Regions from separate parts of the Micromonospora sp. L32 genome, predicted to be linked through region 2. Evidence: predicted binding sites of a transcription regulator. Region 2 holds the regulator's gene; the other holds the start of a gene.

Region 1 (9,962 bases), on a different contig from region 2:
GGTCGGCCCGACCCACCGGATCAAGCCCTCGCTGCGCGCCGCCCGCGACGCCGGCCTCCTCGCCTGACCGCTCCGCCCTCGGCGCCCGTCGGTCGGCCCCGCTTGCTCGACCCCGTTTGCGGCGTGTCGCGGCCTCCCGCCGCCGGGACACCGCGACACGCCGCAAACGGGGGCGGCGGGCGGCGCCAGCGCGGCCGGAGCGGGGCGGGGGTCGGCCGGGCGGGGGATGGGCGGCTCGCCCGGACGGGGGATCGGGTCGATCCGCCGGGTAACTGGCTTTTCGCTGTGAGTGTGGAAAACCCGCCGACAAGGACTTGACGACAGGAACCGGACGGCGCAAGATGCTCCGTGCGGGAGGGCGATCCGCCGGAGACTTTGAGTTCTTACGACCCAACGCCGGAGGCGTTGTGTGGACGTCCCTCCCGACCAACGTCCGAACGGGCCAGCGAGAAAATCGCTGGCCCGTTCGCTTTCCGGTGCCGCAGGCTCACCGGCATGGGCATCTCCATCACCCCACTGGAGCCGACCGACCAGACCGCCGTCGACGCGGCGTACCGGATCGGGGCGGCGGCCACCGACGCGGACGCGCCGGACCTCCCGCCGTACTGCCGGCGGCGCTTCGAGGCGCTGGTCCGGCACCCGATGCCGGGCCTCGTCGTGCACTGGGCGCTGGCCCGGCTCGACGGGGTGCCGGCCGGCTGGCTCCGCCTCGAGCTGCCGCAACTGGACAACACCGACAACGCCGTCGCCGAGCTGGTGGTGCATCCGGCGTACCGGCGGCGGGGCGTCGGCCGGGCACTGCACGAGCACGGGGTGCGGCTGCTCCGCGACGCGGGGCGCAAGCGGGTGGTGGGGGAGGCCGTCTCGGCCCTGCCCGGCGGCCCGGCGCGCGACCCCGCCGGAGCGGCCTTCGCCGCGGCGGTCGGCGCCCGCCCCGCGCTGGCGGCCGTACGCCGCCGGCTGGACACCACCACGCTCGACCGGGCCGCGTTGGACACCCTGCTGGCCGGCGCCCGGAGCGCGGCCGCCGGCTACCGCACCGTCCGCTGGCAGGAGGCCACCCCCGAGGAGTACGTCGACGACGTCGCCTACCTGGAGGGCCGGCTGACGACCGACGCGCCCCTGGGCGACCTGGAGTGGGAGCAGGAGCGGGTCGACGCGGACCGGATCCGGGGCATCGAGCGGGCGCTCGACCTCCGGGGCAGCCGCCGCTACCACGTAGCGGCGGTCGACGAGGGCTCCGGCCGGCTGGTCGCCTGGAGCATGCTCAGCCTCGGCGCCAGCGCGGACTGGCACGCCTGGCAGCAGATCACCATCGTCGACCCGGCCCACCGCGGCCGCCGGCTCGGTCTGCTCACCAAGATCGAGAACCTGGGGCACGCCCTGGCGTACGAGCCGGCGCTGCGCGCGATCGACACCTTCAACGCGGCGGAGAACGAGCACATGATCCGGATCAACGTGCAGCTCGGCTTCCGGCCGGTCGACGCCTCGACGGAGTGGCAACTGGCGCTCTGACCGCCGGGTTCACCGGCCCAGCCGCTCCACCAGGTCCCCGACGGCCCGGTAAAGGTCGTCGTCGGGGGTGAACCGGTGCCCGCCGATCGGCGGCGGGACGGTACCCCCGGGCGGGATGAACAGGCCCACCGGGTCGCGCACCCGCCGGTCCACCCGGGTCGCGGGATCCTCGGGCCGGACGGGACCGGGGGTAAAGACCCAGCCGCCGATCGGATCGGTCAGGCGCCACAGGTTGACCCACCGCCAGTCCAGCCGCTCGCCCACGTCGCGCAGCACGTCCGGTCCGAGGTGAGCGGGGAACGCCCGGCTGTAGAGCCGGCCCAGCGGGGAGGCGTAGGTCAGCAGCGCCACCCGCGACCGGTTGGCGGCGGGGAGTTGCAGGACGGTGGCCACGGCCAGCACGCTGCCGTGGCTCTGCCCGGAGAGCACCACCCCGTCCCCGCCCGCGGTCAGGTGGGCGATCCGCCGAGTCAGGTCCGGGACGGCCCGCTCGGCGTAGCAGGGCGCGGCGAACGGGTGGGCCGCGCGGGGCCAGAAGGTGGCGAGTTCCCAGAGCACACCGACCAGCCGGATCGCGCTGGACCGGTAGGCGAACAATCCGGCCGCGGCGAGCGCCAGCGCGAACACGGCGATCAGCAGGCTGCCCAGGTCGGTCGCGAAGACCACCGGCCGGGCCAGCGACAACCCGCCGACCCGCAGCGCCACCGTGCCCGGCCCGTGGTACTGGATCGACAGCCCGGCCGCGCCGAGGGTCAGCACCGCCAGCACCGCGTACGCCGCCGACAGCAGCGAACCGAGGCGGTGGGTGGCCGTGGCCCGGGCGATCCGGTCCCGGACGGCGCGGACCCGCTCCGGCGGCACGCGGGCCGCCTCCGGGTAGTCGCGACGCACGACCTCCTCCGCCGCCCGTCGCCGCAGGGTGCGCCCGTGGCGGCTGCCGAGCACCAGCACCACCACCACGAGCACCAGCGCCCCCGAGAAGCCCAGCAGGGCCCAGCGGTACGGGACCGGCGGGGACAGCGGCGGCGCGCCGGGCGGCAGCGGCCGGACCGGGGTCGGACTGGAGCCCCGGTCCAGGAACTCGGCGAGCGCGTAGCTCGGCCCGGAGGAGAAGGCGACCGCCACCCCGATCGCGACCGACACCAGCACCGGCGCGCCCAGCCCACGCAGCAGGGCCGGCGCGCCGTGCCGGCGGCGGGTCAGGATCAACCCGGCCAGCACCAGCAGCAGGATCATCTGACTGGCGAAGAGACCGGCGACCAGAACGTCGTAGCCGGGCAGCCCACCCTCGGCGGTCCACGGCCCGCGCGGCAGGGCGGCGTACGCCACGGTGAGCGCGGTCAGCGCCACGGCGCACCATGCGGCCACCCTGGTCGGCCACGGTCGCCCGTTCGTCGTGATCGACCGTTCGACGACCGGCACGCAGAGCAGCGCCAGGGCCGTGACGAGCAGGGCGACGGCGGCCGCCACCAGGGCGTATCCGGCCGGATGCCGGTCGTGCGGGGCGAGGACGGCGAGCAGGGCCAGGTCGAGGGTGCCCAGGGCGACCGCCACGTGCAGCGAGGCCAGTCGCCACAGCAGCGCCCGGTTGTCCCAGAACGCGGGCGAGTCCAGCCGGTCGGCCCCGGCGGCCTGCCGGGTGGCGACGGTGTTCTCCGGCAGTTGCCAGGTGCGCGCGCCGAGCCGGCGCAGCAGGGCCACCGCGGCGATCGGCAGCACGGACAGCGCGGCCAGCCGCTGGCCGGGCGGCAGACCCCCCAGCCAGGAGATCGCCCGACGGCCCTCCAGGCACCGGGGGTACGCGGCGCACTGCCACGCCAGCAGGTCCAGCGCCATGCCGACCGCGGCGAGCACGTACATCGCGGTGAGGGTGGCGGCCAGCAGCCGGCACAGCGACTTGCCCACCGCCTCCGCCCCGGGGCGCGGCGGCAGCATCCAGACCGCGATGTTGCTCAGGACGAACGGCAGGAGCAGGACCAGCGAGAACGTCCGGATGGCGGTGCCGCCGGTCAGGCCGCTCCACCGGTACGCCTCCAGCGTCGCGCCACTCGGGCCGGTCGGGTCCCCGAAGCCGGGGCGGACCCGGTGGAAGCCGGCGTCCCGGTCGCCCGCCACCCGGGTCACCACCGGCCGGTCCAGCACCGTCTCCGGGCCCTTGTCGGCAACCCCGTGCACCCGGATCTCGGTCGTTCGCACCCGCCGCCGCCCCTCCGCCCGCCGGCCGCGCGGTTACCCGGCACCCGCCGGGTCAATCCCGCGCCGGACGGGTACCGGCGGCCGGGGGGCCTCACCGAGCGGCGGGTGACGATCCCACTTGTGACACTGCTCTACTGATCTGGGACCAACCTGTTGCATGATGGCGGGCATGACGGAGACCCCGCACCCCCTGTACGACAGGCACGCCGACACCCTGAACCGTGCGCTGACCGCCATCACGGAGCGGGGATACTGGTCCGCCTATCCCGAGTCACCCAGCCCCCGCGTGTACGGCGAGACCGCCGCCGCCGACGGCAAGGCCGCCTTCGAGGCGTACCTGAACGGCGACTTCCCCCTCGACCAGCCCGGCTCGGGCGACCGGGTCGCCACCGAGACCAGCCCCTTCGGGCTGGAGCTGAACGTGCGCTACCCGCACGCCGGCGCCGACGAGCTGGTCGCCGCCGCCTCGGCCGCCCTGCCGGCCTGGCGCGACGCCGGCCCGCAGGCCCGCGTGGGCGTCTGCCTGGAGATCCTCGACCGGCTGCACAAGCACATCTTCGAGCTCGCCAACGCGGTGCAGTTCACCAGCGGCCAGGCGTTCGTGATGGCCTTCCAGGCCGGCGGCGCGCACGCGCTGGACCGCGCGCTGGAGGCGCTCGCCTACGCGTACGCCGAGATGACCCGGCACCCGGGGACGGCCGGCTGGGAGAAGGCGGCCGGCAAGGGCGACCCGCTGCGGATGACCAAGACGTTCCACGTGGTGCCCCGGGGCGTGGCGCTGGTGATCGGCTGCAACACCTTCCCCACCTGGAACTCGTACCCGGGTCTCTTCGCCTCGCTGGTCACCGGCAACCCGGTGGTCGTCAAGCCGCACCCGCGCGCGGTGCTGCCGCTGGCCATCACCGTCCGGTACGCCCGCGAGGTGCTGGCCGAGGCCGGCTTCGACCCCAACCTGGTGCTGCTCGCCTCCGAGGGGCCGGGCGAGAAGCTCGCCTCCACCCTGGCGCTGCACCCCGCCGTGAAGATCGTCGACTTCACCGGCTCCACCGAGTACGGCGACTGGCTGGAGGCGAACGCCCGGCAGGCGGCCGTCTACACCGAGAAGGCCGGCCTGAACACGGTGGTCATCGACTCCACCGACGACTTCGCCGGGTTGTGCCGCAACCTCGGCTTCACGCTGACCCTGTACAGCGGCCAGATGTGCACCACCTCGCAGAACATCCTCATCCCGGCCGGCGGCATCGAGACCGACCAGGGGCACAAGAGCTTCGACGAGGTGGCCGCCGGCATCGCCGGCGCGGTCGGCAAGCTCACCGCCGACCCGGCCCGCGGCGTCGAGCTGACCGGCGCCATCGTCAACGACGGGGTGCTGGAGCGGCTCGACGAGGTGACCAAGGTCGGCGAGCCGGTGCTGGAGTCGCGTGCCGTCGAGCACCCGGCGCTGCCCGGCGCGGTGGTGCGGACGCCGACCATCGTGAAGCTGGCCGCCGACGACACCGCGACCTACGGCCGCGAGTGGTTCGGGCCGATCTCCTTCGTCATCGCCACCGACTCCACCGCGCACAGCCTGGAGATCATGCGCGCGACGGTGGGGGAGAAGGGCGCGCTGACCGCCGCCGTCTACTCCACCGACGAGGCCGTGCTGGACGCGACCGAGGCCGCCGCGGTCGACGTCGGGGTGCACCTGTCCTGCAACCTGACCGGCGGGGTCTTCGTGAACCAGTCGGCCGCGTTCTCGGACTTCCACGGCAGCGGCGCCAACCCGGCCGCGAACGCCGCGCTGACCGACGGCGCGTACGTGGCGAACCGGTTCCGGATCGTGCAGAGCCGGCGGCACGTCTAGGTTTTCGCCTTTGGTCCAGGTCGGGGTTTCCGGGGGAGCCCGCCCGCTCCAGGCGGTCAGGCTTGATCCTTCCGCGGGCGGGCTCCCCCGGAAACCCGTGCGGGGTGCGCTTCGGGCGTCGCTGCCGGGACCGGGGGTGTGGCTCGTCGGGGTGCTGCCCTGCGTGGTGTTAGCGGTGGGGGTCAGGCGGGGCGGCGCATCTGGAGTTCGCGCATGGCGGGGACGGTGGGGTGCGGCACGCGTACGCCGGTGTCGGTGAAGCCCAGCCGCTGGTAGGCGCGGTAGGCGCGGTCGTTGCCGACCACCACCTCCAGCAGCAGTTCCGGGCGGCCGGCGGCGCGGGACCAGGCGGCCACCCCGTCGATCAGGTCGGCGAGCAGGCCGCTGCCCCGCCAGGTGGGGGTCACGTAGACGGCGTAGACGACGGTCAGGCCCGGCTCGTCGGGGGAGGCGGTGCCGCCGGCGTGGCCGACCAGCCGGCCACCGGGGTCGGCGACGAACTGCGCGGTGTGGTCACCCCGGGAGACGTACGCGATCCGGGCCGCGTAGTCGGCGTGCGGGCGGGCGGCGGCCTGGGCGACGGTCTCCAGGAACGCCAGCGGCGCGTCCGCGAGCATCTCCAGCCGCAGCGCCCGCATCCGGGCGGCGTCCTCGGGGCGTACCCGGCGGACGGTGGCTCTCCGGGCTTCCGGCGGGGCCGGGGCAGGTGTCATGTCCGCATGCATACCGCAGCGACCACCGCCGATGGACGGACGGTCGGCGGAGCACCGGAATATGCCCGATTTGTGGTCGTGCGCCGCCGTCACGCCTCGTGTAGCGTGCGATTTCGGTCACCGATTCAGCGGCCCTCACCGATCGCCGAAGCGGTGGTCCTCCGGTGCCGGTCCGCCGGCCCCGGGGTCGTGGAACGCCGCGCAGAGTGAGGAAGTGCACCGTGGCACAGGGCACCGTGAAGTGGTTCAACGCCGAGAAGGGCTACGGCTTCATCGCCGTCGACGGCGGCCAGGACGTCTTCGTCCACTTCTCCGCCATCGAGATGGACGGCTACAAGGCGCTGGACGACGGGCAGCGGGTGGAGTTCGACATCGCCCAGGGCCAGAAGGGCCCGCAGGCCGAGCGGGTGCGCGTCATCGCCTGAGTCGCGTCCGGTTCCGCTCGTCGGCCGGCCCCCCACGGGGCAGCGGCGCGGGCGGGCACCAGGGAAGATCGTGGGCCGATCCAGCCGTCGCTGAGGAGTGCTCATGTCCGACCAGTCCCCGTCTGGTCCGCCCGGACCCGACCCCGTGGACCCGCCCGCCCCGGGCGGCCCGGTCGGGCCCGCCGGCCCGTACCAGGGTTGGGTCTTCCCGCCCACCGGCGGCTATCCGCCCGGCGCCGACCCGTACGCCGGCTTCCCGCCGGGCTACCCGCCGTACGCCGGCCACCTCCCGTACGGCTGGCCGGCCGCCGGCGGCTGGGACCCGGCCGACCCGCTGGTGAACCCGCCGCACGCCGGCGTCGACGGCTGGTTCACCCGGTGCGCCGGCGCGCTGCGTCGGGGCTGGCGCACGCTGCTGCCGATCATGCTGCTCACCCAGGCGCTCCCCGCCGCGGTGGTCTCGATCATCACCCTCGGGTTGGAGCCGTCCTCGCAGGTGCCGGCCGACGGTTCGCTGCCCCCGGGCTACCTGGGTGACCTCCTGACGTTCGGGGGCGCGACGCTGGTCGCCGCCCTGCTGCTCTACCTGCTGCAGAGCGTGGGCTGGGCGGCCGGCACCTGGGTGGTCACCCGGCAGGCGGCCGGCGAGCCGGCCGACCTCGGCGGCGCGCTGCGCTACGGCCTGCGCCGGGCGCCCGGGCTGTACGGCTGGACCCTGCTGGTCGGCGTGATCGTCACGGCCGGTATCTGCTTCTGCGTGCTGCCCGGCGTCTACCTCGCGTTCGCCCTCGCCCTGGCCGGTCCGGTCTACCTCTTCGAGCGGCAGAACCCGATCGGCCGCTCGTTCCGCTTCTTCCACGACCGGCTCGGCATGGTGCTGGGCCGGGTCGGGCTGGTGGCGGTGGCGATCGTCCTCGGCGGCGTGCTGGGCGCGGTGCTGGAGGCCGTCGGCACGGCGCCGCTGGGCACCGACCCGTTCGCGGCGCCGGGCACCGCGGTGGGCGCCGTCGTGGTGGTCACGCTGGCCGCGGTGCTGGTCGTCCCGGTCTACCTGGTCCAGCTGGTCGGGCTGGTCGTGGCGTACGCCGAGCAGCGGGCCCACGAGGGGCCGGTGAACGCCGCGCAACTGGCGGCGGAACTCGGCTGACCGGCCCGAGTGTGCTTGCACTCGGCAGGGGAGAGTGCTAAACAAGTCATTGGCACTCGCATACCGTGAGTGCCAGTGGTCGGGACGGTGGGGCCAAGGTTCCAGCGGCGTTGGAGACGCCGATGGGGCACACGGCCGGTCGTCGCGGGCTATCCGGCCCGGCCGAAGGACGTCGTCGTCGCCAGGTGGCGACGTCCCAAGGTGCGTACACCAGGCGGCCCATCCGGGGCACAAACACTCGGGTGGCCCGTGAGTGTCCAGGAGGACAACGCCGTATGGCCAAGATGATCGCGTTCGACGAAGAGGCGCGCCGCGGCCTCGAGCGGGGCATGAACCAGCTCGCCGACGCCGTGAAGGTGACGCTCGGCCCCAAGGGCCGCAACGTCGTGCTCGAGAAGAAGTGGGGTGCCCCCACCATCACCAACGATGGTGTGAGCATCGCCAAGGAGATCGAGCTCGAGGACCCCTACGAGAAGATCGGCGCCGAGCTGGTCAAGGAGGTCGCCAAGAAGACCGACGACGTCGCCGGTGACGGCACGACGACGGCGACCGTCCTGGCCCAGGCCCTGGTTCGCGAGGGCCTGCGCAACGTGGCCGCCGGCGCCAACCCGATCGCCCTGAAGCGGGGCATCGAGGCCGCCGTGGCCAGCGTCTCGGAGGAGCTGCTCAAGCTCGCCAAGGACGTCGAGACCAAGGAGCAGATCGCCTCCACCGCCTCCATCTCCGCCGGTGACAACACCGTCGGCGAGATCATCGCCGAGGCGATGGACAAGGTCGGCAAGGAAGGCGTCATCACCGTCGAGGAGAGCAACACCTTCGGCCTGGAGCTCGAGCTCACCGAGGGCATGCGCTTCGACAAGGGGTACATCTCCGCGTACTTCATGACCGACCCGGAGCGTATGGAGGCCGTCTTCGACGACCCCTACCTCCTGATCGTCAACAGCAAGATCTCGTCGGTGAAGGACCTGCTCCCGATCCTGGAGAAGGTCATGCAGTCGGGCAAGCCGCTGCTGATCATCGCCGAGGACATCGAGGGCGAGGCCCTGGCGACCCTGGTCGTCAACAAGGTCCGCGGCACCTTCAAGTCGGTCGCCGTCAAGGCGCCGGGCTTCGGTGACCGCCGCAAGGCCATGCTGGCCGACATCGCCATCCTCACCGGTGGCCAGGTCATCAGCGAGGAGGTCGGCCTCAAGCTGGACGCCGTCGGCCTCGACATGCTGGGCCGCGCCCGCAAGGTCGTGGTGACCAAGGACGAGACCACCATCGTCGACGGTGCCGGCGACGCCGAGCAGATCCAGGGTCGGGTCAACCAGATCCGGGCCGAGATCGACCGGAGCGACTCCGACTACGACCGCGAGAAGCTGCAGGAGCGCCTGGCCAAGCTGGCCGGCGGTGTCGCGGTGATCAAGGTCGGCGCGGCCACCGAGGTCGAGCTGAAGGAGCGCAAGCACCGCATCGAGGACGCCGTCCGCAACGCGAAGGCCGCCGTCGAGGAGGGCATCGTCCCGGGTGGTGGCGTCGCGCTGGTGCAGGCCGGCAAGACCGCCTTCGACAAGCTGGACCTGACCGGCGACGAGGCGACCGGTGCGCAGATCGTCAAGATCGCGCTGGACGCCCCGCTGCGGCAGATCGCCGTCAACGCCGGCCTCGAGGGTGGCGTCGTCGTCGAGCACGTCCGCAACCTCGAGCCGGGTCACGGCCTCAACGCCGCCAACGGCGAGTACGTCGACCTGCTGGCCGCGGGCATCATCGACCCGGCCAAGGTGACCCGGTCGGCGCTGCAGAACGCCGCGTCGATCGCGGCGCTCTTCCTCACCACCGAGGCCGTCGTGGCGGACAAGCCGGAGAAGACCCCGGCCGCCCCGGCTGGTCCGGGTGGCGGGGACATGGACTTCTGAGTCCAGCCCCACCAACGCCGAAAGGGGCGGGCCGCGCGAGCGGTCCGCCCCTTTCCGTCTCCTCAGGGCAGACTGCGCTGGTTACGCCGCTTCTGCGCCCGGTCGTACGGCGGGCGGATGGCGACCGGCTCGTCCACCACGGTCACCAGGTCCTCGGCCTCCGGCTCGTCGACGCCGGTCATCTCGGCGAGCTGCTCCGCGTCGCCGTAGTCCCGTCGGTCGAAC
Region 2 (9,962 bases):
CGGTCTTCGGCGCCTCGTACGAGCAGTGGCAGCGGCAGTGGCGGCGGGTGCTGGAGACCAACCTGACCGGGGCGGGCAACGTCACCTGGTGCGCCGCCCAGCACATGCGGGAGCGCGGTGGCCGGGTGGTGAACGTGTCGTCGCGGGGCGCGTTCCGGGGCGAGCCGGACCAGCCCGCGTACGGTGCCAGCAAGGCCGGCCTGAACGCGCTCGGGCAGTCCCTCGCCGTCGCGCTCGCGCCGTACGGCATCGCGGTCGCCACGGTCGCCCCGGGCTTCGTGGCGACCGACATGACCACGGAGCACCTCACCGGCGAGCAGGGCGACGCGATCCGGGCGCAGAGCCCGTTCGGTCGGGTGGCCCGCCCCGAGGAGATCGCCGCCGCCGTGCACTGGCTGGCCAGCCCCGAGGCGCAGTGGGCCTCCGGCACCATCGTCGACCTCAACGGCGCCTCCTACCTGCGTACCTGACCGGCCGCCGACAGGTCGCCCGCCCAGACCCTCCCGAGGACCGCCCGGACCGGGGACGGCGCCGTCGACAAACGGTGTCTCCCGGCGTCCCGGCATCGGGGCAGGGTCGCCGCCAGGGGGATGTTCGTGTGAGCGATATGCCTGTGAGGCATAAATATGCCTCACAGGCATATCGCTCGGCTGTGGTCATCGAGGAGGCGGCCACTACCCTTCGTAGTCAACGCACTCGCGGCGTCCGGGCGGAACGGCGTGTCGCCCGGGTGTTGGGAGTGCAAAGCGGGCCACCAGGGTGTCCACCACCCGGGCCGACACGCCGCGCAGGCCCGGTCGCGCAAGTCCGCCCCGGGCCGGTCGGCCCGGCTCGACACGCGACCGAGGCCGGCGGGGCGTGAGCAGCCCTGCTGAAGGACGGCCTACCAGCGGTCGAGGCGGGTGGCCAGCACGCTCAGTGCGGCCACCCCGGCCGTGGAGGTGCGCAGCACCGACGGACCGAGCCGCACCGGGCGGGCGCCGGCGTCGGCGAACGCGGTCAGTTCGACCGGGGCGATGCCGCCCTCCGGGCCGACCACCAGCACGATCTCGCCGGCGCCGGGCAGCTCGGCGGTGGTCAGCCGCTCGTCGGCCTCCTCGTGCAGCACGAACGCGGCACCGGCTCCGGCGATCCGCCGCACCACGGTCCCGGTGGACTCGTCCGGGGCGCCGGCCACCACCGGCAGCCAGGGTCGGCGGGCCTGCTTGGCCGCCTCCCGGGCGGTCGCCACCCACTTGTCCCGGGCCCGTACGCCCCGGTCGCCGCGCCACTGGGTCACCGAGCGGGACGCCGCCCAGGGCACGATCTCGTCCACCCCGACCTCGGTCATCGCCTGCACGGCCAGCTCGCCCCGGTCCCCCTTGGCGATGCCCTGCACCACCACGATCCGGGGGACCGGCGCGTCGGCGTACCCGCGGGAGGTGACCCGCACGTCGAGGGTGCCCCGGCCGACGGCGGTGACCACGGCGGCGGCCGTGCCGCCCCGGCCGTCGGCCAGCAGCAGCTCCTCGCCGACGCGCAGCCGCTGCACGGTGGCCGCGTGGTGGCCCTCCGGGCCGTCCAGGGTCAGCGTGTCGCCGGTGGGCAGCGCCTCGACCAGGAACAGCGGCGCGGACACCTCAGGCGTGCCCGTTGAAGGCGTCGCGCATCCGGGAGAAGAAGCCGCCCTGCTTGGTCAGCTCGGCGACCTCCTCGCCCCGGGTCTTGGCGAAGTCGCGCAGCATCTTCTCCTGGTCGGCGTCGAGCTTCGTGGGGGTCCGCACGTCGAGGTGGACGTAGAGGTCGCCCCGGCCGGTGCCGCGCAGGTGCGGCACGCCCCGGGCGCGCAGCCGCAGCGTGCTGCCCGGCTGGGTGCCGGCCTTGACGTCGACCGTCTCCTCGCTGTCCAGCGTCTTGATGGTCAGCCGGGTGCCGAGCGCGGCGGCGGTCATCGGCACGGTGACCCGGCAGTGCAGGTCGTCGCCCTTGCGGGAGTACACGTCGTGCGGCCGCTCGTGGATCTCCACGTAGAGGTCGCCGGCGGTGCCGCCGCCCGGGCCCACCTCACCCTGCTGGGCGAGCCGGATCCGCATGCCGTCCTCGACCCCGGCGGGGATCTTGACGGTCAGCGAGCGGCGGGTGCGCACCCGGCCGTCGCCGGCGCAGGTCGGGCAGGGGTGCGGGATGGTGGTGCCGTACCCCTGGCAGACGGTGCAGGGGCGGGCCGAGACCACCTGGCCGAGGAAGGTGCGCTGCACCGACTGCACCTCGCCCCGGCCGCCACACGCCTCGCAGGTGGCCAGGTGGGTGCCGGCGGCGGTGCCGGCGCCGGCGCAGGTGGTGCAGAGCACCGCGGTGTCGACCGTGATCGGCGCCTCGACGCCGAACGCGGTCTCATGCAGGTCCAGCTCCAGCCGCAGGATCGCGTCGGCACCCGGCCGGGTACGCGGTCGCGGCCCCCGGGCGCCGCCCGCGGCGCCGCCGAAGAACGCGTCCATGATGTCCTGGAAGCCGACGAACGGGCCCGCGCCGCCGGGACCGCCCGGCCCCGCGCCGCCGCCACCCGGGGCGAGCGGGTCGCCACCCAGGTCGACGATCTGCCGTTTCCGGTCGTCCGAGAGGACCTCGTACGCGGCGTTGATGTCCTTGAACTTCTCCTGGGCCTCCGGGTCCGGATTGACGTCCGGGTGGAACTGCCGCGCCAGCTTGCGGTAGGCGCGCTTGATCTCGTCGTCGGAGGCTTCCCGGCTCACGCCGAGAATGCCGTAGTAGTCCCTGGCCACTGCGTTCGGTGTCCTCATGTTCGTCTCGCGTTGCGCCGGTCGTCGGCCGGAGCCGGGTGCCGGCCCCTGCCCTGGATCAGTTCTGGGCCAGCAGCTCGCCCACGTAGCGTGCCACGGCCCTCACCGTGGCGATGGTGCCGGGGTAGTCCATCCGGGTGGGGCCCAACACGCCCAGCCCGCCGAGCGCGGTCGCCCCCGGCCCGTAGCCGGTGCTGACCACCGAGGCGGCCCGCAGGTTGTCGATCTCGTTCTCGTCGCCGATCAGCACCCGGGTGGTGGTCGACTCGGCCTCGCCGATCAGCTTGAGCATCACCACCTCCTCCTCCAGCGCCTCCAGGATGGGCCGCAGCGAGCCCTGGAAGTCGAGCAGGCCGCCCCGGGTGAGGTTCGCGGTGCCGGCGAGCGCGATGCGCTCCTCGTGCCGTTCGACCAGCGTCTCCAGCAGCACGGTGGAGAGCGTGGTCATCGCCCCGCGCAGGTGCGGCGCGGACTCGTCGACCAGCGCCTGGACCAGCGGCGGGGTCTCCGACAGCCGGCTGCCGACCAGCTTCTCGTTGACCAGCCGGCGCAGGTCGGTGACATGGTCGGCGGGGATCGGCGCGGGCAGCTCCACCAGCCGCTGCTCGACCCGGCCGGTGTCGGCGATCATGACCAGCATCAGCCGGGTGGTGGAGATCGGCACCAGCTCCAGGTGGCGCACCGAGGAGCGGGCCAGCGACGGGTACTGCACCACGGCGACCTGCCGGGTCAGCTGGGCCAGCAGCCGGACGGTGCGGTGCACCACGTCGTCCAGGTCGACCGCGCCGACCAGGAAACGCTCGATCGCCCGGCGCTCGGCCGGGCTCAGCGGCTTGACCCGGGACAGCCGGTCGACGAAGAGGCGGTAGCCACGGTCGGTGGGCACCCGGCCGGCACTGGTGTGCGGCTGCCGGATGTAGCCCTCCTCCTCCAGCACGGCCATGTCGTTGCGCACCGTGGCCGGCGAGACGCCGAGCTGGTGCCGCTCGACCAGGGCCTTGCTGCCGACCGGCTCCTGCGTGGCGACGTAGTCCTCGACGATCGCGCGCAGCACGGCGAGCTTGCGGTCGTCGAGACCCATCTCCCCACCTCCTGACGCACGTCGGCCCGGAGCGGCTGAGGCGCCCCGGGCGAGCGCACTGGCACTCGACTGTAGCGAGTGCCAGTCTACGTCGGCGTCCCCGCTGACGCGATGATCAGCGACGGACCACGGGTGCGCCCCGCCACCCGGACGGCGCGCCAGGGCCGATCATCCGGACATCCGGGGCGGTGTCGCTCTGGTGATGGCTTGCCGGCAACCCCTACCGTGACGTCCATGACTGAACCACCTCGCCCTCCCGGAGCGGGGGACCCCGGCGACCGCCCGGACCCGACCGCCCCGTCCGGCTCGTTGTACGAGCCGCCCACCGCACCACTGTCCGGGGCACCCGGGGCGGGCGGCTATCCCCCGCCCGGTGGCTATCCGCCACCCACCGGTGACCAACCGCCGTCGGGCGGCTACCCACCGCCGGGTGGCTACCCACCGCCGGGTGGCTACCCACCGCCGGGTGGTTACTCCGCGCCGGGCGTCGGCTATCCGACCGCCGGCGGGTACGGCGCTCCCGGCGGCGGCTACGGCGCCCCGGGCGGCTACGCCACCGACGACGACAAGACCTGGTCGCTGGTCGCGCACTTCGGTGGCCCGGTCGGCGTGATCGTCGGCGGCAGCCTGCTCGGCTGGGTGGCGCCGCTGATCGCGCTCTCCGCCAAGGGCCAGCAGTCCCCGACGGTGCGGGCGCACGCCACGGCCTCGCTGAACTTCCAGATCACCTGGGCGATCGCCAACATCATCGGCTTCGTCCTGGCCATCGTCACCTGCGGGGTGCTCTTCTTCATCCCGATCCTGACCGCCCTGGTGCCGATCATCTTCGGCATCATCGGCGGGGTGAAGGCCACCGAGGGTGTGGTCTACCGCTACCCGGCGAGCTACGCCTTCAAGAAGTGACCGGTCCCGGCCGGCCCACCCGGGCCGGCCGGGCCGCGCGGGATCAGGGCAGCAGGTCGCGGACCACGGCGTCGGCCAGCAGCCGCCCGCGCAGGGTGAGCACCGCCCGCCCCGCCGCGTGCCCCGCCGGGTCCAGCAGGCCGTCGGCCAGCGCCCGCTCGGCACCCGCCCGACCCGCCGCGTCGAGGGCGTCCAGCGGCAGGCCGGAGGCGAGCCGCAGCCGGAGCATGACGTCCTCCATGTGCGCCTCGCCGGCGGTCAGCACCTCCCGGGCCAGGCCGGGTGACTCCCCGGCGGCCAGGCGCTTCGCGTACGCGGTGGGGTGCTTGACGTTCCACCAGCGCACCCCGCCGACGTGGCTGTGCGCCCCCGGGCCGAGGCCCCACCAGTCCGCGCCGGTCCAGTAGAGCAGGTTGTGCCGGCACCGGGCCGCCTCGGAGCGGGCCCAGTTGGAGACCTCGTACCAGGAGAAGCCGGCCGCGCCGAGGGCGGCCTCCGCGGCCAGGTACCGGTCCGCCGCCACGTCGTCCGACGGGTACGGCAGCTCGCCGCGCCGCATCCGGGCGGCGAGCCGCGTGCCGTCCTCCACGATCAGGGCGTACGCGCTGACGTGGTCCACCCCGGCGGCGACCACCTGGTCGAGGGAGGCGGCGAAGTCCGCCGCGCTCTCCCCCGGCGTGCCGTAGATCAGGTCCAGGTTGACGTGGTCGAACCCGGCGTCGCGGGCCTCCAGCGCGGCGGCGACCGCCCGGCCGGCGCTGTGCCGGCGATCGAGGATCGCCAGCACCCCGGGCGCGGCGGACTGCATGCCCAGCGAGATCCGGGTGTAGCCGGCCGCGCGCAGGGTGCGCAGCGACTCGGGCGTGACCGACTCCGGGTTGGCCTCGGTGGTCACCTCGGCGTCGGCGGCCAGCCCCCAGGTGCGGTCGATGCCGTCCAGGATGCGGGCCAGGTCGTCGGCGGGGAGCAGGGTCGGCGTGCCACCGCCGACGAAGACGGTGTCCACCCGGGGCGGCGGGGCGTCGCCGAGGACCCGGGCGGCCAGCGCCAGCTCGGCCAGCACGGTGTCGGCGTACGACTCCCGGTCGGCGCCGCCGCCGAGCTCGGCCGCAGTGTAGGTGTTGAAGTCGCAGTAGCCGCAGCGGCTGGCACAGAACGGCACGTGGACGTACACGCCGAAGCCGCGCGCGCCGACCGCGCTCAGGGCGGTGGCGGGCAGCGACCCGTCGACGGGGACGGTCTCGCCTTCTGGAAGGACGCCGGGCATGGCCACTAGTGTGCCCGGCATGACCTCTCCCGACCGCCTCGTGCGGGTCGCCACGGCCCGTGGGGTGACCACCCTCACCCTGGACAGCCCGCACAACCGCAACGCGCTCTCCACGGCCCTGATGACCGAGCTGCTGGCCGGGATCGCCGCGGCGGTCGCCGACGACGCCGTACGGGTGATCGTGCTGGACCACACCGGGCCGGTCTTCTGCTCCGGCGCGGACCTGAAGGAGACGGCCGCCGCGTACGCCAGCGGGAGCGTGCCGGCCGGGATGCTCGGCGACGTGCTGGCGGCGGTCTGGGAGTGCCCGAAGCCGGTGCTGGCGAAGGTGGCCGGGCCGGCGCGGGCCGGCGGGCTGGGCCTGATCGCGGCGGCGGACCTGGCGGTCTGCGCCGAGGAGGCGACGTTCGCCTTCACCGAGGTGCGGATCGGGGTGATCCCGGCGGTCATCTCCGCCACGGTGCTGCCCCGGCTGCACCCGCGCGCGGCGGCCGAGCTGTACCTGACCGGGGACACCTTCGACGGCCGGCGGGCCGCCGAGATCGGCCTGGTGACCGCGGCGGTGCCGGCGGACGGGCTGGACGCGGCGGTGGAGCGCTACTGCGCCTCGCTGGTGCGCGGCGCGCCGGGGGCGCTGGCCGGGGCGAAGGGCCTGCTGCGCCGCCCGGCCCCCACCGACCTGCGCGGCGAGATCGCCGAGCTGTCCGCCCTCTCCACCGGCTACTTCCTCTCCGAGGAGGGCCGCGAAGGCGTGCTCGCCTTCCGCGAGAAAAGATTGGCTCGATGGGTGGCCGCTCTGGACGGTGGTCCGGCAGACGGGGCGCGGTAGCACCGGTTCGGGGCCTTTCTTTCGTTTGCTCCCGGAAAGGTGAACCGGTCGGCCGACCCGGCTCGCCTTTTCGGGCACGTACGCTGGGGATGACCGTGAAACAGGAGGTGCGGGTGCGAAGTCGGGCAATTGTCGCAGTCGGTGTCGTCTTCGCGGTCGTCGCTCTCCTCGGGGTCTGGGTCGTCGTCCGTCAGCTTGGCGGCCAACTCCGGCTCCCCGTGGCCAGCCGCAGCTGCACCGTCAAGGCCGACGGCACGGTGCTGCTCGACGCCGACCAGATGGCGAACGCGGCGACGATCGCGGCGATCGGTATCCAGCGGCAGATGCCCGAGCGGGCGGTGGTGGTCGCGCTGGCCACCGCGTACCAGGAGTCGGGCCTGCGCAACCTCTCCGGCGGCGACCGGGACTCGATCGGCCTGTTCCAGCAGCGGCCGAGCCAGGGCTGGGGCAGCCCGCAGCAGATCCGCGACCAGCGCTACGCGGCCAACCGCTTCTACGCCGCGCTGAAGAAGGTGCGCGGCTGGGAGGAGATGCGGGTCACCGACGCGGCCCAGGCGGTCCAGCGGTCGGCCTTCCCGACGGCGTACCAGAAGTGGGCGGACGAGTCCGAGGTGCTGACCCGCGCCCTGCTCGGCGAGGCGACCGGCGCGGTGGCCTGCACGGTGAGCCGGACGCCGGTGATGCGGGGCGAGGCGGCCGCGGCGGCGCTGACCCGCGGTCTGACCCTGGACTGGGGGCTGCCGGGCACCGGCACGGTGGCCGCGCTGAGCGGGCTCACCGTGCCCGCCGCCGACCGTCGCGACGGCTGGCGGTACGCCCACTGGCTGGTGTCGCACGCGCCCGACCACGGGGTGAAGCGGGTGCGCTTCGCCGGCCTGGAGTGGACCGCCGAGGACGGCACCTGGGCCAAGGTCTCCGACGGCCGCCCGGCCGACGGCCAGGTGCTGGCGGAGGTCTTCGCCGAGGGCTGACGGGTCAGGGGCGGGTGCCGGCCACCCGGCGACGGACCTTCTTCAGGACCGGCTCCGGCAGCTCGGCGGCGTCCAGCAGCCGGGGCAGCAGTTCCGGTTCGAGGTTCATCGCCCGGAACACCTCGCCGATGGTGACCCCGTGCGCGGGCCGGTCCACCACCTCGACCGGGTCGCCCGCGCCGACCTCCCCCTCGCGCAGCACCCGCAGGTACGCCCCGGGCGCCGCCCGCACCGTGAACCGCTTGATCAGGTCGGGTACGCCCCAGAAACCGGCGAAGGTGGTGCAGGGGGTACGCGGCTTGGTCACCTGGAGCACCGCCGAGCCGATCGCCCACAGCTCGCCGATGACCGCCCCGGTCACGTCCACCGCCGAGGTGGTCAGGTTCTCGCCGAACCCGCCGGGCGGGACGCTGCGCCCCAGCTCCGCCGACCACCACTCGGCGTCCTCCCCCGCGTACGCGTAGACCGCCTGGTCGGGGCCGCCGTGGTGGGCCCGCTCGCCGATGAAGTCTCCGGCCACCCCGTCGGCGCGCAGCAGCACCGGACCGTCGACCGGTCGCTTGTCGATGCCGGTGCGGCCGCTCGCGTCGCCCGCCCACTCCGCCTCGGTCACCACGCCGAGGTTCACCGCCGCCAGCCTGCCCGTCATGGCGCAGAGCCTAGCCGTGGACGCCGGGGCCGGGGCACCCGCCGATCCGCCGTCGGCTCAGCCCTTGACGGCGCCGGCCGGCCCTCGACGGGCGCGCAGCTCAGCCCTTGACGGCGCCGGCGACCAGCCCGGAGACCATCCGGCGCTGCACCAGCAGGAAGAAGACGATCACCGGCAGGGTGAACAGCGTCGAGGCGGCCATCACGGATCCCCACGCGGTGTCGTCCCGGCCGAAGAAGAAGGTCATCGCCACCGGCAGGGTGTACTTGTCCTGGTCGTTGACGAAGGTCAACGCGAAGATCAGCTCGTTCCAGGCGGTGATGAAGGAGAAGATGCTGGTCGCGACCAAGCCCGGCGCCACCAACGGGAAGAGGATCCGGCGGAAGATCTGGGCCCGGCTGGCCCCGTCGATCGCCGCGGCCTCCTCCAGCTCCTTGGGCACCGCGGCCACGAAGCCGCGCAGCATCCAGACCGCGAACGGCAGCGAGAAGCCGAGGTAGGTCAGGATCAGGCTGGGCAGGGTGTTGTAGAGACCGAGCCGCTGGATCATCAGGAACAGCGGGATGACCAGCGCCTCCAGCGGGATCATCTGCACCACCAGCAGCATGATCAGGAAGCTGGTCCGGAGCGTGAAGCGGAACCGGGCCACCGCGGTGGCCGCGAGCAGCGCGACCAGGCCGCTGAGCAGCACCGTGCTCACCGCCACCAGAGCGCTGTTGAGGAAGAAGTCGGCGAACGTCACGCCCGGGATCAGGTTGCCGGTGAGGATCTCCCGGTAATGCTCCAGGGTCGGTTCGGCCGGCACCGGCCGGGGCGTCGACGAGAAGATCTCCCGGTTGGGCTTCAGCGACGTGGCGACCATCCAGTAGACGGGGAAGGCGGCGAAGAGCGCCACCAGCAGGCCCGCGCCGTTGAGGGCGACCCGCTTCACCATCGCGCCGCGCCTCACGCGTCCTCCTCCTGCTTGAGCACCATGCGGACGTAGAGACCGGTCACCACCAGCAGGATCAGGGTGAGGATGACCGCGATCGCGGAGCCCACGCCGTACTTGGGCGGCGGCGAGAATGCCTCGGCGTACGAGTAGATGGAGAGCATGAACGTCGGCCGGTCCTGGGTGCCGCCGGCCAGCACGAACTGCTGGGTGAAGACCTTGAAGTCCCAGATGGTGCTGAGCACGATCAGGATCCCGAAGACCGGCCGCAGCAACGGGAAGGTGATCTTCCAGAACACCTTCCACGGCCCGGCCCCGTCGACCCGGGCCGCCTCGTGCAGCTCGCTCGGCACGCTCTTGAGCCCGGCGAGCACGCTCACCGCGATGAACGGGAACGAGTGCCAGACCACCACCAGGGTGAGGATGGCGAAGAAGAGCAGCGGCGAGTTGAACCAGCCGTACCCGGTCCAGTCGCTGCGGCCGAAGAGCGCGGTCGACAGCCCGTCGGGCAACTTGTTGAACAGCCAGGTGACCAGCCCGCTGGTGTCGTC

What was found. Region 2 encodes HrcA, which represses chaperone genes, less so after heat shock. Its sites were predicted from a motif close to GGTTNGCACNCTCNNNNNGAGNGTGCNAACC; they were not measured.
Region 1: groL (chaperonin GroEL) is a predicted target of HrcA. The motif match lies at 7,887-7,917, and genes of this name have one in related genera.

What each region holds. Positions count from the first base shown of each region.
Region 1 covers NZ_JBQHDD010000001.1:256,074-266,035, forward strand. The annotation lists gene thrC (threonine synthase) at 1-67, shown strand, start outside; gene ACTMTB_RS01135 (GNAT family N-acetyltransferase) at 496-1,515, shown strand; gene ACTMTB_RS01140 (hypothetical protein) at 1,525-3,711, opposite strand; gene paaN (phenylacetic acid degradation protein PaaN) at 3,881-5,554, shown strand; gene ACTMTB_RS01150 (GNAT family N-acetyltransferase) at 5,737-6,267, opposite strand; gene ACTMTB_RS01155 (cold-shock protein) at 6,489-6,692, shown strand; gene ACTMTB_RS01160 (hypothetical protein) at 6,796-7,839, shown strand; gene groL (chaperonin GroEL) at 8,115-9,737, shown strand; gene ACTMTB_RS01170 (hypothetical protein) at 9,800-9,962, opposite strand, start outside.
Region 2 covers NZ_JBQHDD010000004.1:558,317-568,278, forward strand. The annotation lists gene ACTMTB_RS14510 (SDR family NAD(P)-dependent oxidoreductase) at 1-470, shown strand, start outside; gene ACTMTB_RS14515 (16S rRNA (uracil(1498)-N(3))-methyltransferase) at 884-1,618, opposite strand; gene dnaJ (molecular chaperone DnaJ) at 1,620-2,762, opposite strand; gene hrcA (heat-inducible transcriptional repressor HrcA) at 2,839-3,861, opposite strand; gene ACTMTB_RS14530 (DUF4870 domain-containing protein) at 4,096-4,764, shown strand; gene hemW (radical SAM family heme chaperone HemW) at 4,808-6,031, opposite strand; gene ACTMTB_RS14540 (enoyl-CoA hydratase-related protein) at 6,051-6,860, shown strand; gene ACTMTB_RS14545 (hypothetical protein) at 6,968-7,831, shown strand; gene ACTMTB_RS14550 (MOSC domain-containing protein) at 7,836-8,480, opposite strand; gene ACTMTB_RS14555 (carbohydrate ABC transporter permease) at 8,581-9,414, opposite strand; gene ACTMTB_RS14560 (carbohydrate ABC transporter permease) at 9,426-9,962, opposite strand, start outside.